Regions from separate parts of the Phyllobacterium sp. T2-21 genome, predicted to be linked through region 1. Evidence: predicted binding sites of a transcription regulator. Region 1 holds the regulator's gene; each other region holds the start of a gene.
What was found. Region 1 encodes LexA, which represses DNA repair genes until DNA is damaged. Its sites were predicted from a motif close to TGTTCNNNNTGTGTTCNG; they were not measured.
Positions count from the first base shown of each region.

Region 2: ACZ5FP_RS08965 (sel1 repeat family protein) is a predicted target of LexA. The motif match lies at 1,245-1,262, and genes of this name have one in related genera.
Region 3: ACZ5FP_RS07515 (PA0069 family radical SAM protein) is a predicted target of LexA. The motif match lies at 990-1,007, and genes of this name have one in related genera.

Region 1 is NZ_AP027912.1:2,296,018-2,298,285, reverse strand. Features, by position in the region: gene ACZ5FP_RS11505 (GNAT family N-acetyltransferase) at 1-677, opposite strand, end outside; gene lexA (transcriptional repressor LexA) at 866-1,585, shown strand; gene ACZ5FP_RS11495 (ComEC/Rec2 family competence protein) at 1,579-2,268, opposite strand, start outside.
Region 2 is NZ_AP027912.1:1,798,389-1,800,656, reverse strand. Features, by position in the region: gene ACZ5FP_RS08970 (LysR family transcriptional regulator) at 1-659, shown strand, start outside; gene ACZ5FP_RS08965 (sel1 repeat family protein) at 835-1,101, opposite strand; gene ACZ5FP_RS08960 (DUF2147 domain-containing protein) at 1,571-1,918, shown strand.
Region 3 is NZ_AP027912.1:1,501,140-1,503,407, forward strand. Features, by position in the region: gene ACZ5FP_RS07515 (PA0069 family radical SAM protein) at 1-913, opposite strand, end outside; gene ACZ5FP_RS07520 (glycosyltransferase family protein) at 1,062-1,568, shown strand; gene moaB (molybdenum cofactor biosynthesis protein B) at 1,572-2,114, opposite strand; gene ACZ5FP_RS07530 (4-(cytidine 5'-diphospho)-2-C-methyl-D-erythritol kinase) at 2,117-2,268, opposite strand, start outside.

The DNA.
Region 1 (2,268 bases):
TCCCCGGCTTTTGCTGCGAGCGATTGAAACAGCCGGTCGGCGATCTCTTCGGTTTCGGCAAACAAGGGACCGATTTTGCAACCCTCGCGGCATGCGCGCACGACGCCATACCCCGCGATTTTTCCGTCGGCAATGCAGGCCAGGCCGTGGCGGGAGCCGGACGGGCCAAGCCAGGCACGGATAAACGATTCCCGTGGTTCGGGATTGAATTGACGGTCATAGGCGGCGACGGCGCCAATCCATTGCGTATCGATGGCGACGATATCGCCGCTGACGGGTGCCCTGCAGCCGGGTGCGCCGCCATAGCGGTAATTCGCATGGGCATAGACAAACCCCGACTTCCGATAGTTTTCCTGCTGGGCAACGACACCATCAAGGCCGACGGTCTGTCCGGCAAATCCGCTCAGCACGTCCTGCCAGAGCGACCAGCCGAAACCCAGACCGCGCGATTGCGGACGCACCATGTAGAAACCGAGAAAGCCGTAGTCTCGCGCATAGCGGACCAGCGAGACCGCTGCCGTCAGCTCACCATTCACCTCAAGCACGTGATAGCCCTTGGGGTCCGCGGCCCAGAATGCATCCGCATCGTCCAACCCGGGGTTCCAGCCCTCGGCGGCCGCCCAGTCGATGATGCTGCCAAGATCCCGGCGCTCGGCGATTCGGATGAAAGCTGTCATGATATTGTGATATCCAGTTGGAAACCGGCGGAACAGTACCCTGAACGGGCGCATTTCTGCCCCCACAAGCTTCGTAACCAAGCTTCCAGCATTGCCGCAACGGAATATTAAGCACTTGTAGAACAATGCTGGAACAGATAGTGTTTGTTCTGGTTTTGTTTTTCCGATTCCCTGCTAAAGGATCGCCAATGCTCACGCGTAAACAACATGAACTTCTTCTCTTCATTCATGAGCGTCTGAAGGAGACGGGCATTCCGCCATCCTTCGACGAAATGAAGGATGCGCTGGATCTGGCCTCCAAATCCGGCATTCACCGGCTGATCACTGCGCTGGAAGAGCGCGGCTTCATTCGCCGGCTTGCGAACAGGGCGCGCGCGCTGGAAGTCCTGCGCCTGCCCGACTCCATCGCACCCGGCCTCAACAGCCAGAGAAAGTTCGAGCCGAGCGTCATCGAGGGCAGTCTCGGACGCAATGTTGCACCGCCGAAGCCGCAGCCGCGCGCCTCCAACGACATGGATATGCCTGCCAATGTCAGCATTCCGGTCATGGGCCGGATTGCCGCCGGTGTGCCGATTTCTGCGATCCAAAACCAAACCCACATGCTGAGCCTTCCGCCAGACATGATCGGCAGCGGCGAACATTATGCGCTTGAGGTCAAGGGCGACTCGATGATCGAAGCGGGCATTTTCGACGGCGATACCGTTGTCATCAAGCGCGGCGACACCGCGAGCCCCGGCGAAATCATCGTGGCGCTGGTCGATGACGAGGAGGCCACCCTCAAGCGGTTTCGCCGCAAGGGTGCCTCGATTGCCCTGGAAGCCGCCAACCCTGCCTACGAAACGCGGATTTTCGGACCGGACCGCGTGCGGGTGCAGGGCAAGCTCGTCGGCCTGATCCGCCGTTATTGACCGGCCGCCGCGTCCCGTTCAGCATTGTCCGGGACGCCTTCGGTCGCGTGGGCCTTGTGTGAACGCTCCGGCCGGTTGCGCGCCGCATTGGAGTGGATGCGGTACTTGTTCCAGGGTCGGTCCGGCGGACCGATCGCCCAGGTCAGGCGGGCCGACTGCACTCTTTGCTCCAGCGCTTCTCCGGCTTTCGATAGATTCGTCAGGTCACCCTGCCCTTGCCCGCCGGAACCGAACCGGATTTCGGCAGCACCGTTCAAGGCGAGATCACGGCGCGTGATCACCATCGGACCGGGAACGGGGCAACCGGTTTCCACACCGGCAAAGCCCAGCACGACAATATTCCCCTCGCTGCAGGCGGCGTTCCTTTGCGCGGGATCATCCGTATAGGCAATGACGAGACCGCCCGGTTCTCGCGCCAGACAGAGCTTTCCGGCGCATTCGAAGGCACCCTCCGCTGCCTTTTTGCCGATCCGCGCCGGTTTGACGATCTGTTCCAGCCCAAAGCCCTGCCGCCAGTTGTTCAACGTGAAGGCGCCGCCCTGCGGGCGATTGATCATCAATGCCGCGCCATTGCGCACACCGGCCAGCCGGCCATCCTCGGACAGGACGATATCCGGCGGCGCTGTGCGTGCCATGATCAGGACGGCCGCAGCAAACAGCGGCAGGCTGCACAGACGCAACCA
Region 2 (2,268 bases), 500 kb from region 1:
TGCTCGTCAACGCGCAACGCATTGTCGCGCTGCTGGATGAAACCATGGCGACGATCCGGGCCAAGCCGCTTGGCGGCCCCGTGCGGATCGGCCTTCCCGAAGAATATGGCTACACGATCCTGCCGCGCGCCCTCGCCGCCTTCGCCAGCCAGCATCCGCAGGTGGAGGTAACGGTCAAATGCGGATATTCGGCGCAACAGCTGGCCGCACTGGATGCGGACGAGCTTGATCTTGCCGTCATATTCAACTGGGAGCCGCCGGCAACCGGCGAGGTTCTCTTTGTCGACCCGACCGTCTGGGTCACCTCGGAGGTGCATTGCGTGCATGAAATCACGCCCGTTCCCATCGCGATCTACGAGCGCTCGGACTGGTGCAGGAAATTCGCCATGGGATCGCTGGAGCGCAACAGGATCGAATACCGCGTGGCCTATAGCTGCGATACGGGCGGAGGCTTGAAAATAGCAGCGGTTTCGGGCCTTGCCATCGCCCCGCTTGCGCGCAGCAATATTCCGCCGGGCTGCCGCGAACTGACGGAAGCAGAGGGATTTCCGGTCATTGATTCATCGAATGTCGTGCTGCGGCGCAATCCGCGGATGATGAGCCCCGCGATTGACGGCATGGCCAAGGTGATCCGCGATGCGTTCCAGCCGATGGGCTGAGCCATTGTTGTCTCGTGCCGGTGTGGCTTGAGCGCTCATGCGTGGTTCGACAAGCTCACCATGAGGGAGGGTGAAGATTGCAGGGAGTTACGTTCTGCGACGTTTGTGAATAACCTTGCACCAAACCACTTCCCTCATGGTGAGCTTGTCGAACCACGCACCAAGCATCTGCAGTTCAGTGCGTGGTCATCCATTCGCGGGCTTCGCGCATGGCCGTTGCCAGATCGGCCTTGGACATGGTTTTCACCAGTTCGGCGCGCAGTTCCGCAGCCCGGTCGCTGCCTTTGATTGCCGCAATGTTGAACCATTTGTGCGCGGCGACATGATCGACGGCACAGTCACGGCCCGTGGCATACATGATGCCCATTTCAAAGAGGATGTCCGTTTCTGCGGTGCCGCCGACATGTCCGGCATCGATATTGTGAAGATCAAAACGTGCCATTTTACCGAGTCCCTGTTTAAACCGATAAGCCCTGTTAGACTTCTGAGAACCGCCTGATTTGTTTGTTTTGGCGTGCTCTTTCGATGTTTTCGAGAATGCCACACAGCCCTCAAATTGCTGTTAAGGGGCATGATTAACTGGAGCCAAACAAAACAAAAACAACTGGTAAACTTCGGAATTCATTAAATATATCGCCCCAGCAATTGCAGGCATTTGGATCAAATTCGCTTAAAATGCCATTATCCGATTTCAAGCCTTTGCTAACCAAGGCACAGCTTCTTTTTGCCGGGCTTGGAGCCATTCGCACAGGAATCTCCTCTCCGTTCCGCAACGCCTGCCTGCAAAAAACCCCGGCTGCGAGCGCATAAGGCTTCCTTTCAGGGGTTTTTTGAATTACGTTTACGTAAGGGACATGCAAATGGACGCGGAGAGACCCCATTTGCCGCACAACCCTTATCGGGAGGAACATATGAATCGCAAACTCTTATTGGCATGCGCCGGCGTTGTATTGATGGCAGGTCCGGCACTGGCCGAGGAACCGATCGTCGGCACGTGGAAGCGGCCGACAGGTACGCTCATCCAGTACTCGTCCTGCGGCGCCGACAAGTATTGCGGCACGGTCTTGACCGGCGAGTACAAGGGCAAATCCATCGGCGAGATGTCCGGCAGGGGCGGGTCCTACAAGGGACAGGTCAACAAGCTCGATGAGGGCAAGACCTACAATGGCAAGGCCAGCGTCAGCGGCAACACATTGTCCCTGTCCGGTTGTGTGCTGGGCGGGCTCATCTGCAAGAGCGAAAGCCTGACACGCCAGTAATTTTCAGACGGCATGCCAAACCCCGTGAAAGCGTAGAGCTCTCGCGGGGTTTTTGTTTGCCTGCATCAGATATGGCCGGCCCGGCCGGGTTGCGCCGTCTTGCGATGCGCTTACCGCTGCCCGTACCCGTCGCCGAAACCCCAAGGCGTGCACCGCTTGCCCTCTCCAGGCCTTTGAACGCGGCTTCGATACCCCGCCCCTTCGCTGCGCCCGCCGGTCTGATCGATAGCGACAGGGCCGGAACAACCGGCATGGACCCAACACGTGCAGCGCGGCGTGTAATATGACCTGACATGTCTCATCTGCGTCTCCGGCATCGTGAATCGCAAGGCGGTCCTTGCCGGAGCGGA
Region 3 (2,268 bases), 790 kb from region 1:
GCAGCCATTCCTTGAAGATGGGACTGACCTCGAGCGGCAGGCGCAGGAGCACGTAGCCGGCTTCGCGCGCACCCATGGCATACACGCTGTCAAGCACGCGCTCGATCTCGTGATCGTTGAGACCCGGAATGATCGGGGCCACCAGGGTTCCCGTCGGAATGCCCGCGTCGGAGAGTGCACGCAGCGCTTGCAGCCGCCGCGTCGGGGTTGAGGCCCTCGGTTCCATCGTCCGGGCAAGCTTGCCGTCCAGCGTCGTGACGGAAAGGCAGACCTTGGCAAGACCCTTCTCGGCCATGCGGGCGAGAATATCGATATCACGCATGATCAGCGCCGATTTGGTGACGATGCCGACGGGGTGCTGATGCTCTTCGAGCACCTGCAGAATCTCGCGCATGATGCGCCACTTCTTCTCGATCGGCTGATAGGGATCCGTATTGGTGCCGATAGCGATGGTCTTGGCGGTATAACCCGGTTTGGACAGTTCGCGGTCGAGCATCCTGGCGGCATCGGGCTTGGCAAACAGTTTCGATTCAAAATCGAGACCGGCTGACAGGCCCATATAGCTGTGGGTGGGCCGGGCGAAGCAATAGATGCAGCCATGCTCGCAACCGCGATAGGGATTGATCGAGCGATCGAATCCGACATCCGGCGAGTCATTGCGTGTGATGATGGTGCGCGGCTTCTCGATCTGCACTTCGGTCTTGAAGGCGGGCAAATCCTCGATTGTCTCCCAGCCATCGTCAAAGACATGGCGCGTTTCCGGCTCGAACCGCCCGGATGGGTTCACGCCCGCGCCGCGTCCGCGCCGGCGTCCATGGTCGATCCGCAACCCGGCTTCGTCGACCAGCACATTGGCATGTTCGGCCCGGCCCTGCCCGAAAGCGGCCTTGTCCGCCTGTACCATGATGTTCATTGACATTCTCCTTGAGACCGGCGCGAGACTGAGTCGCTCATACCGTCGCAACATGAATGTATTCCTAACAAATTATGAGAACAAAGCAAGAACAATCTGCTGAAAAAGGATGATGGAAATTTCAATAATAATACTATAACTGAAATGAATGATTTCCGTCCTGATCGAAACCCGCAATGCCGATGAACCCTTGGCCAGAACGCTCGGCGGACTGGTGGGCGGAGCTGTCGAAGGTGTGTTGAGCGATGTCATCGTCATCGATCACGGCTCGACCGACCAGACTCACCGTGTGGCTGATGCGGCCGGGTGTATTTTCCTGCAGGACCAGACATTGATCGACGGTCTGCGCCGCGCGCGCAGCGACTGGATTTTGTTCATCGAACCCGGTGCGCGGTTGATCGACGGCTGGATCGAGGCTGTCTCCCTTCATGTGGAACGCATGCAGGGGCCAGCCTGTTTCACCCGTTCCCACGCGCATCGGAAGCCGTTCTTCGCGCGGGTTTTCGCGCCAGGAAATCCTCTGGCCAACGGGCTGCTGATTTCAAAGCGTCAGGCGATGGCTTTGTCAGCTCCGGGCAAGAGTGCGGCGGACCTGGCGCGCGGTCTCGCCATGAAGCGTCTGCGGGCGGAGATTATTCCCGGCGCGTCGAAATAGCTGTTAGCCCCGTTTGAGATGTTCGTCCAGCCGAGGCATGATCTCGACGAAATTGCAGGGCATATGGCGGTAGTCGAGCTGGAACTGGAGAATATTATCCCAGGCATCCTTGCAGGCGCCGGGTGAGCCCGGCAGCACGAAAACGAACGTGGCATTGACCACACCGCCGGTTGCCCTGGACTGGATGGTCGATGTGCCGATCTTGTCGTAGGAAATGCGGTGAAATACCTCGGAAAAGCCGTCCATGCGCTTTTCAAAGATCGGCTCCAGCGCTTCAGGGGTCACGTCCCTGCCGGTAAAGCCCGTACCGCCGGTGGTGATAACGACATCCACATCGTGGCTGTTTGACCAGGCAAGCACCTTGTCGCGTATCGCGTCGCGGTCATCGGTCACGATGGCGCGGTCCACCAGGCGGTGTCCTGCTGCCGTGATGCGGTCGGCCAGCGTCGTGCCGGATTTGTCGTCATCGAGCGTGCGCGTATCGGAAACGGTCAGCACGGCAATCCCGACGGGTACAAAGGGGCGTGTCTCGTCAATGCGGGCCAAGATCAGTTCCCTTCCATAGTGCTGCTGGTGGCGACGACAAACCACGCGGGCTGGCTTTGGCGCAACCGCATTGCGGCTGCATCAGCCGCCGCGTCATCGCTATAGAGTGCAAAGCAGGTGCCGCCCGAGCCGGACATGCGCGCGAGCAACGGGT